3 regions of the Neorhizobium phenanthreniclasticum genome follow, and region 1 is predicted to be linked to each of the others. Evidence: riboswitches for the same ligand, from Rfam matches in the RefSeq annotation. Region 1 holds a riboswitch; each other region holds the start of a gene.
What was found. Region 1 has a riboswitch for cobalamin ahead of ABK249_RS29750 (CbtB domain-containing protein). Riboswitches for the same ligand answer to the same signal wherever they lie in the genome.
Positions count from the first base shown of each region.

Region 2: linked by a shared signal. The riboswitch ahead of ABK249_RS00915 (aromatic ring-hydroxylating oxygenase subunit alpha) and the one ahead of ABK249_RS29750 (CbtB domain-containing protein) in region 1 are both predicted to bind cobalamin.
Region 3: linked by a shared signal. The riboswitch ahead of bluB (5,6-dimethylbenzimidazole synthase) and the one ahead of ABK249_RS29750 (CbtB domain-containing protein) in region 1 are both predicted to bind cobalamin.

Region 1 covers NZ_JBEAAL010000035.1:37,047-40,316, forward strand. Annotated here, with positions in the region: gene cobO (cob(I)yrinic acid a,c-diamide adenosyltransferase) at 1-453, opposite strand, end outside; gene ABK249_RS29745 (CbtA family protein) at 450-1,217, opposite strand; gene ABK249_RS29750 (CbtB domain-containing protein) at 1,230-1,406, opposite strand; cobalamin riboswitch at 1,444-1,641, opposite strand; cobalamin riboswitch at 1,701-1,904, shown strand; gene ABK249_RS29755 (DUF1636 domain-containing protein) at 2,010-2,405, shown strand; gene cobW (cobalamin biosynthesis protein CobW) at 2,402-3,270, shown strand, end outside.
Region 2 covers NZ_JBEAAL010000001.1:181,744-185,013, reverse strand. Annotated here, with positions in the region: gene ABK249_RS00925 (L-threonylcarbamoyladenylate synthase) at 1-938, opposite strand, end outside; gene ABK249_RS00920 (DUF6656 family protein) at 971-1,588, opposite strand; cobalamin riboswitch at 1,734-1,949, shown strand; gene ABK249_RS00915 (aromatic ring-hydroxylating oxygenase subunit alpha) at 2,061-3,270, shown strand, end outside.
Region 3 covers NZ_JBEAAL010000023.1:69,240-72,509, reverse strand. Annotated here, with positions in the region: gene ABK249_RS24385 (NADP-dependent malic enzyme) at 1-409, shown strand, start outside; gene ABK249_RS24380 (hypothetical protein) at 530-1,192, shown strand; gene bluB (5,6-dimethylbenzimidazole synthase) at 1,196-1,882, opposite strand; cobalamin riboswitch at 1,960-2,147, opposite strand; gene ABK249_RS24370 (NAD+ synthase) at 2,217-3,270, opposite strand, start outside.

The sequences.
Region 1 (3,270 bases):
CACCTTGTCGAGATCGAGATAATCGTAACGAAGCGCGATGTTGAGTTCGTCGAGAATGATGAGTCCGATCGTCTCGTCCGCCATCAGGTCGAGAGCCTTTGCCCAGGCCTTTTCGGCGGCCGCGATATCCCGCGTCAGATCCTGAGTTTCCCAGGTGAAGCCTTCGCCCATCGTGTGCCAGACGAGCCGATCGCCGAAAACGGCCAGCGCCGGCTGCTCGCCTGTCGACCAGGCACCCTTGATGAACTGCACGACGCCGACCCGGCGATTGTTGCCGAGCATACGCAAAGCCAGGCCGAAGGCGGCGGTGGATTTTCCCTTGCCGGGACCGGTATGGACGATGAGAAGCCCCTTTTCGACGGTCTTCCCGGCGACTTCCTTGTCCTGCACTGCCTTGCGGTTCACCATCTTGGCGCGATGACGTTCGACCGATGCCTCGTCGATCTCCTTCACCGCGATACGAACTCCCCATCAGACCGCGCCGTGATCTCTTCCCCTGCACGGAAGCGTTCGCGGATCATCCCGGCCAACGCACCGAGTACAGCCCAGAATACCAGGTTCGTGGCGTAGACGGCATTCACGAAGCGGGCGTAGAGTTCCAGCGGCACAGCCGTTTCATGCCCGGGCGGCAGCGGCGCGCCGACGATATGTGGCGCGATCAGCAGAACGATCGCCAGCGCGGCGAATACGGCTGAGCGCGTATAGGCGAGGAGGCCAAGGCCCGCTGCAGTGCAGACTGCGGTCGAAATCCACCAGACCTGACGGGGACCAAGCTCAGCAGCCGGCATGCCCGGAAGTTCCGGGGGGAGGCCGAGCCCTGGAGCCAAGCTGACGGTCAGGAAGCCGGCAATACCGAACATCAGTCCGCTGCGCCAGCCTTTGAGACCGCCCTGGGCTTCTGAAACCGCGATCAGAATAAGACCGAAACCGATCGCGGCCAGCATGTCGGCGGCGGCCGTATAAATGAAGCGCTCGAAACCGTCTGCCGGCATCCATGCTTCTTCGTCGTGATGATGGTCCGCAGGCGCTGCGGCATTGCCGGCGGGAGCGGCCTCATGGCTGTGGCTGTGGCCGACCTCTCCGCCGCCGGCATTCTCGTAGCTCTCCGCTTGCAGGATCAGCGGGACAGTGGAAAAGCTCTGCATGACGGTGAGCAGCAGTCCGGACAACAGCCCGGCGATCACCGCCGTGAAGACGATGTTACGAAACAACGACATGGGAAACTCCCCTCAGTGGCAGGGGAAAGCGAAGGAATGACGCGAATCGTGCGCGGCATTGTGCACGACTTCCATATGCGAGAAGCCGACGAAACCGACGACGAAAAGCCCCAGCAGGGCCGTCATGCTGAGCGGGATGATCTTCGAGGAGGAAATACCGACTGCCGTCGAAGCGGTTTTCGTTGCCATTGCCTTGTCCTTTCGCCCTCCACCCGAGGGCCGTTGAAGTTTTTCCTCGCCTCTGGCAGGTCTCCTGGCTCGCGGATCAGGCATCTTGCGCCCGCCTTCCCGGATTGCTCCAGTGGCATCATGGACGAAGACTTTCCGCTTACAGTTGCGGGGGCAGCCGCGGGTTTGACAGCAGATCCGTCGCACCGCATTCCCTCAAATACCCTTTCGGGGCACCATAGGCTGGCTCACTATAGACGAAATCGGCCTCACGGCAATCGCCTTTGCGACGCATTGACATAAGCATGCGACCGGGCTTACTTGAAAAGAGATGGTCCCTTTCCGGCAACGGGGAGGGCTAAGAGAGAATGCGGTGAGATCCCTTTCGCGATCAATGCCGCGGCTGCCCCCGCAACTGTAAGCGGCGAGCCATTGCCTATAAGCCACTGGGAAACCGGGAAGGCAGGCAAATGGTGGTGACCCGCAAGCCAGGAGACCTGCCATCTGATGTTTTTGCTTCACCGGGCGGGGTGCTCCGGAGGAAGTTCTCGATCACCGCAGGCGGTTTCAGCCCTCTGCTCCGCGCCCCGATTGTTTCGACCCCGGCGGGAACGCGGCTGACCGATGAGTGACCACCGACCAGATGATCCGGCAGATGTGACGATTTTCGTCTGTACCAATTGCCGTGATGTGTCCGACGGCGACGTTCGGCCGGGTATCGCGTTGATCGCAGCGCTACGTGAAGCAGCGGACGGCAAGCCGCTCGCGGTCAAGCCAGTCACCTGCCTTGCCAACTGCGAAAAAAGCCCCAGCGCCGCCTTCAATCACCGCAACGGTTGGTCCTATGTCTTCGGCCATCTGTCCCTCGACAATGTCGAGGACATCGTCACCGGCGCGATGATGCTGGCCGAGGACGAGCGCGGTTTCCTTCCTATACGCGGCCGCCCGACATGTCTGCGCGGCAAGGGCATGACGGCCCGCATCCCACCCTTTCATCATCACGAGGACATGCCATCATGAGCGTCAGCTTCGACCGCGTTCCCTGCACCGTCGTCACCGGGTTCCTGGGGGCCGGAAAGACCACGCTGATCCGCAACCTGATCGCGAAGCTTGACGGCAAGCGGCTGGCGATCATCGTCAACGAATTTGGCGATGTCGGCATCGACGGCGAGATACTGAAGGGCTGCGGCATCGAGAGTTGCCCGGAAGACAACGTCATCGAGCTTGCCAACGGCTGCATCTGCTGCACCGTGGCGGATGACTTCGTACCGGCGATCGATCAGATTCTTTCACGCGAACCGCGCGTCGACCACATCCTGATCGAAACCTCCGGCCTTGCGCTGCCGAAGCCGCTCGTTCAGGCTTTTCAGTGGCCGGCCGTCAAGGCACGTGTCACGGTGGACGGCGTTGTCGCCGTTGTGGATGGTGTGGCACTGGCCGAAGGCCGCGTTGCCGATGACCATGAAGCGCTGGAGGCGCAGCGCCAGGCGGATGGCTCCATCGACCACGACGATCCGGTCGAGGAAGTGTTCGAGGATCAGGTCGCCTGCGCCGACATGATCGTACTGACCAAGAGTGATCTCCTCGATGCTGCGGGCATTGCGACCGCCCGGGACCGCGTCGCAGGGTATCTGCCGCGGGCCGTGAAGATCGTCTCGGCTGCCAATGGCGCGATCGATCCGGCCGTGCTGATCGGGCTTGGCCTCGCCGTCGAGGACGATATCGAAAACCGCAAGACCCATCACGACGACGAACTCGACCACGATCATGATGATTTCGACAGCTTTGTCGTCGATCTCCCGGCTGTTTCCGATGCTGACGAATTGGCTGCCCGCATTTCCGCGACGGCGGAGGCGGAGAACGTACTGCGCATAAAAGGCTTCGT
Region 2 (3,270 bases), on a different contig from region 1:
ATCGCCTCGCCGAGACCGTGACCCGGAATGGGTGTGACGGCGATACGGGTGGCACCGGTCGCATCGGCGCGCTTCAGGTAATCGAACAGATTTGCGGCCGCCTCGGCAAGATCGCCGGAGGGACTGAGGTCGAAAATTGCAGCGGCCTGTTCGATTCCCTTCACCGGAACCGCGCCGAGGCGGATCAACACCTCGCCCGGCTCGACATGATCGGCGTTGAGCCGCACGCTCGCACCCGGCGCATAGTGGGAGGCAAGCATGCCGGGCGCCTCGATGATCGCTGCGGGACCTTCAGGCCGGATGACGGTCAGCCCCGTTGCCGTTTCTATTTCCTCTCCGGCAACCCCGCCGGGCCGCAGCAGCCGGAGTGCGCCACTTTCGACGCGAAGGATGGTCGATTCAACGCCGACCGGTGCTGCGCCGCCGTCAATGACGAGCTTCAATTTGTCGCCCAGGTCGTCCGCCACATGCCGGGCGCTCGTCGGACTTACTCCGCCGGACGTGTTGGCGCTGGGGGCGGCGAGCGGTTTGCCATAGGCGCGGATGAGGTCGGCGGCAAAACCCTTCGGCAGGCGGATGCCGACCGTGTCGAGCCCGGCCGTCGCCAGCGAGTGGATGCCGCTTTCGGGCCTCAAAGGCAGGATCAGCGTCAGCGGTCCGGGCCAGAAGGTCTCGGCAAGCTTTTTCGAGACGGGGTCGAAGACCGCATAGCGCTCGGCCATGGCGAGGTCGGACATGTGGCAGATCAGCGGGTTGAAGCGCGGCCGACCCTTGGTCTCGTAGATTCGGGTGATGGCGGCGGGATTGGTGGCGTCTGCCGCAAGTCCGTAAACCGTCTCGGTCGGGATCGCGACAGGAAAACCGTCTGCCAGGACGGCACAGGCGCGCTCGAGCGCCTTTTCGCGATCCGTGGTGATGTCTATGATTTCGGCTGTCATGTTCGCCGTCAATAACGCGGACTCGTCCGCCGTCAAAGCTTTTTGATGATTTCGCGAAGCGCGTCGCCTGAAGCACCGAGCATCAGCACGTTCTTGATCGCTTCCATCGGATCGTGGGTCCTGAACAGGAGCCCGTTCCTGCGGATCGAGCGGTTGATCCGGAAAGGCTGGCCGGGCTCGCTTTCGATCGCGACCGCGAAATACATACGCGCATTCATATGGCTGATGCGCTCGAAGAATTTCTCTTCCTCCTCACCGATCTCAGAGAAGAAATTGGCGATGTAGAAAGACCAGCGCACCGGCACGCGAGACGCGAGGAGAGTCCGGGCGGCCGTCACGTGGCAATAGCCGAGATGCGGACGGTCATCGAGCGTGCGATGGAAGATGACCTTAGGGAACTGGATCGAGCGGTGGAAGGCGTTGATCCGCTCGTGGCTTTTTTCGCCTGCGGCCTCCAATCGCTTGCCTGTGCGTTCCGCGACCTCGGTGTAACTGAGATAACGGCGTTCCTCCGGCGCCCAGATTGGCTTGTAGCGTGTGATGCGCCCGGTCCGCAGAAATTCCGAATGCACGGTCGTTTTTGTCGCCGCCGGAACAGGAGGAGCCGGCGGAGGAGCTTCGAAGTAGCGGATCTTTGCCTTTGCCTGCACGATGGCGCCGCTCCCATTGAGGCCGGGATTTTAGGATTCAACACTTAATGACGAGTTTCCCTTTCGCGAGGCTTGAGAAAGGCCGTCGTCAATGCGGTTGCCGATGTCGCAATGTCATCTATGCGGCAAGTTTGGGGGATGGTTATATCCGCCTCAAGCTCAAGGTGCCGCCCCGCTAGGGAGGGGCGGAGAATTGGGAAGCCGGTCGAAGCCCGGCGCTGCCCCCGCAACGGTGGTGGAGCTCGAAGGCCTGGCGGAAGCCACTGGGAAAGAGCCGCAAAGGCTGCCCGGGAAGGCGCCAGGCCAGTCCCGCAAGGGACAGCTCCTGAGCCCGGAAACCAGCCTGAAGTGAACGAGATTTTGACCGATCGCGGCGGGCGTTCGGACAAGGAGACTGGCAGGCTGAGGCCGGCTGGTTTTTCCATGTCCTTTCCGCAGGCCGCTTGAAGGTAGCATTGACGAGGAAGGCAAGATGGAAATTCGCAGTCAGGTCCTGCGGCAATTGAAGAGCCGCCGTGAAGGCTTCAGCCTCGAACAGGCCTTCTATACCGACCCGGACTATTACAAGCTCGACCTCGAAATGATCTGGTACCGTGACTGGCTGTTCGTCGGCCACGATTGCGAACTGCCGAAGGCCGGAAGCTATTTCACGCTGCAGATCGGAGATTATCCGGTCGTCATCGTGCGCGGTCGCGACGGCCGGATCCGGGCGCTCCACAATACCTGCCGCCATCGCGGCAGCCGGGTCTGCACCAAGGAGAGCGGTTCGGCAGTCCGCCTCGTCTGTCCTTACCACCAGTGGACCTACGAGCTCGACGGCTCGCTGATGGCCGCCCGCCAGATGGGCCAGGACTTCGACAAAAGCCAGTTCGGTTTGAAGAAGGTCCATTGCGAAAGCGTCGCCGGCTATATCTTCATCTGCCTCGCCAACGAGGCGCCGGACTTCGCATCGGTCCGCGCGGCCATCGAGCCCTATATGGCGCCGCATCGCCTCTCGGAAGCCAAGGTCGCCCACCAATCGACGATCATCGAAAAAGGCAACTGGAAGCTCGTCTGGGAGAACAACCGCGAATGCTATCATTGCCCCGGCAATCACCCGGAGCTCTGCCGCACTTTCCCGGAAGCGCCGACTGTCAGCGGTGTGGCCGGCGCCATTGACGATCCCGTCATCACCGAACACTGGCGGCGCTGCGAGGCGGCCAATCTGCCGAGCGAGTTCCGGATATCTCCGGATGGCCAGTTCCGCGTCGCCCGCATGCCGTTGATCGAAGGCGCTGAAAGCTACACCATGTCGGGGAGGAAGGCCGTCGTCCGCCAGCTTTCAGACGGCGTGACGATCGACGGCATCGGCACCATGTTGCTTTTCCACTATCCGACCACCTGGAACCATATGCTGGGCGACCACGCGATCTCCTTCCGCGTCACGCCGCTCGGCCCGGAGGAAACGGCGGTCACCACCAAATGGCTGGTCCATAAGGATGCGGTCGAAGGCGTCGATTACGATCTCGAAGAACTGACGCATGTGTGGAACATGACCAACGATCAGGACCGTCAGATCGTCGAGGAGAACGCCTTCGGCATCCGCTCGCCGGCCTATGAGCCGGGGCCTTACTCGGCGGTCCACGAGGGCGGCGTCATGCAGTTCGTCGAGTGGTATTCGAACTTCATGGTCAACCGCCTGC
Region 3 (3,270 bases), on a different contig from region 1:
GAAGGCAGCGCTGATCTGCCATTCGAACTTCGGCTCACGGGATTCCGAAAGCGCCCAGAAGATGCGCAGTGCCCTGAAGCTGGTGCGCGAACAGGCTCCTGGCCTGGAAGTGGACGGCGAAATGCAGGCCGGTTCGGCGCTTTCCGAAACGGTGCGCAAGCGTGCTATGCCGAACAGTTCACTGACTGGTGACGCCAACCTGCTGATCTTCCCGAACCTCGATGCGGCGAACATCTCGCTCGGCGTCGTGCGGAACATGACCGACGCGCTGCATGTCGGCCCGGTCCTGCTCGGCGCCGCCATGCCGGTGCATATCCTGTCGCCCTCGGTCACCTCGCGCGGCGTCGTGAACATGGCTGCGCTCGCGGTGGTGGAAGCATCGCAACCCAATCTGGAGATTCAACTTTAAATTTTATATATAACCATATGATAATTAAATAATAATCGTTGGGCAGCCGATTTTATGATATTATCAACCGGCTTGCTCCATGATGCGATCATGTGATTGGAGAGAGCCGGACAACACCTCATGCGCCTTTGCGGCCTGATGATCGCCCCGCTGCTGCTTGTTCCCGCCGTGGCCTCCGCGCGGGATATCGCGACCTGTGCAGCCCTTTATCGGCAGCTCAACAACGCACCGCAGATCATCGGCAACACGGCCGAGATACGGCGCTATGCGCGGGAACTCAGCGACCAGAACAGCGAAATCCGCGGGCTCAGGATCGAGATGCGCCGGGCGGGCTGCGGCACGGGCAGTGTCGTTGTCCTCGGCGGCCCGAAGGGCGAAGTCTGCGATCAGATGCGGCAGACGCTCGATGCCATGGAGCAAAGCCGCGACGCGCTTGTTGCGGAAAGAGACAATGCCCGGCAACTGGTTCGCTCCTCCGGCGAGCGCGGTGCGATCCTGGCTGCAATCCGCTCCAACAACTGCATTCCTTCCGATATGGAAGAGGACCGCAAGGAGAGAATGAAGCTGCAGGGTATCGAGTTGCCGAAGGAGGAGCCCTACTCCGGCATCATCGATCTGCGTGTCAAACAGCCGCAGGCGGCTGCCGCCCAGCCGAACCTGCCGGGGCCGGAACGTCCCTACGATCCGAACAAGAAGGTACGTATGGTCGGACCGACATTCCTGCCTGAGGAAAGTATAGACCTCGCCCATCCGAAATCCAGCGGGCCGCAGCCGCAGCAGTAGTTGTCAGCACTCGCCCCATCGATCGGTGAAAACCAGGTCTTCGAGCGGTAGCCGCTCGCGCCAGCCCTTCACCGCCAATTCCGGCTCCCGATAAAGCTGATCGACATAGCCGACGCACAGCCAGGCGACGATCCTGATCCGCTCGGGAATGCCGAGCAGGGCGCGCAGATCCTCCTCATGAAAGATGCTCACCCAGCCGACGCCGACCCCTTCGGCGCGGGCGGCAAGCCACAGGTTCTGCACGGCGCAGACGGTCGAATAGACATCCATGCGCGGATCATGGGTACGGCCGATAACGACCGGCCCGGCGCGATCCGGATCGCAGGTCACGCAGATCGAGAGCGGCGCCTTGCGGATGCCTTCGAGCTTCAGGCTGCGGTATATGTCGCGGCGCTCCTCCGGAAACATTTCCGCCGCCTCGTCATTGGCTCGCGAAAAGGCACTCCATGCCGCCTGGCGTATCTCGGGATCCCGCACGAGGATGAAATTCCATGGCTGCATGAACCCCACCGAGGGCGCCGAATGTGCGGCGCCGAGCAGCCGCATCACGAGGTCGTCCGGAAGCGGGTCCGGCAGAAACTGGTCGCGCACGTCGCGGCGGGTTTCGATCACGCGATAGACCGCAGCGCGGTCGCATTCCGGAAATTCGCCTGCAGATATCAAGGCATGCGCAAAAGGATCGGGTTGCATCGTCTATCCCCAACAATGCTGACGCCGCCTGCGCGAACGCGCAGGAGCATCAAGAAACCTCGCCGCCGTCCGCGCGGTTCGATCTATCTTGCCAGGCCGGTCTTCTGACTTGGCTTCATCCGCCCCTGCCGCCGCCTTCCCGGAAATTCCAGTGGCTTTCGAATTGCGGCCAAGCGTCCGCCTCACAGCGTTGGGCACGTTCCGGTTTCCCACCGGATTCCCGATTCTCCTGCGCAAGGCAGGCACCTGACGGAGGCGTTATGCCAAGCCATGATCAGCGTTTCAAGTGGAGCCGCCCGCTCTTGCCGTCTCGCCCGGTCAAATGATCGGTCACCTATCGGTCGCGGAAGCGGTTGGTGATCGGATAACGCCGATCGCGGCCGAAATTCTTCCTGGTGATCTTGACGCCCGGCGCCGATTGCCGCCGCTTGTATTCGGCCAGATAAAGCAGATGCTCGATGCGGTGGACGGTCGTGATGTCGTGGCCGCGCGAGACGATCTCCTCCGTGCCCATTTCCATCTCCACCAGGCATTCGAGAATGTCGTCGAGGACGGGATAAGGCGGCAGCGAATCCTGATCCGTCTGATCAGGCCTGAGTTCCGCCGACGGCGCCTTGGAGAGGATATTCTTCGGGATCACTGCGCCCGACGGTCCAAGCGCATCCGGCGGCAGGTGCTGGTTGCGCCAGGCAGCAAGTGCATAAACCTGCATCTTGTAGAGATCCTTGATCGGATTGAAGCCGCCGTTCATGTCGCCGTAGAGAGTCGCGTAACCTACGGACATTTCCGACTTGTTGCCGGTCGTCACCACCATCGAGCCGAACTTGTTGGAGATCGCCATGAGAATGGTGCCGCGCGCCCGGCTCTGCAGGTTTTCTTCGGTAACGCCCTCGTCCGTGCCATCGAAAAGCTCCGAGAGCGCCGACGAAAAACCCTCGACGGGCTCGGCGATCGGCACAATATCGTAGCGGCAGCCGAGCGCACGCGCGCAATCGGGGGCATCCTTCAGCGACTCCTCGGAGGTGTAGCGGTAAGGCAGCATCACGCTGCGCACCCGCTCCGCACCCAGTGCATCGACGGCGATGGCCGCGCACAATGCCGAGTCGATGCCGCCGGACAGGCCGAGGATCACGGATTTGAAGCCGTTCTTGTTGACATAATCGCGGAAGCCGAGCAGGCAGGCGCGGTAATCCGCTTCCTCCTTTTCCGGGATGCGCGCCATCGGCCCATCGGTGCAGCGCCAGGTATCGTGGACCCTGTTCCATTCCGTCACCGTCACCGCCGGTTGGAATTGGTCCATCTGGAAGGCAAGTGTCTTGTCCGCATTGAAGGCAAAACTCGCGCCGTCGAAGACCAGTTCGTCCTGGCCGCCGACTTGCGCAGCATAG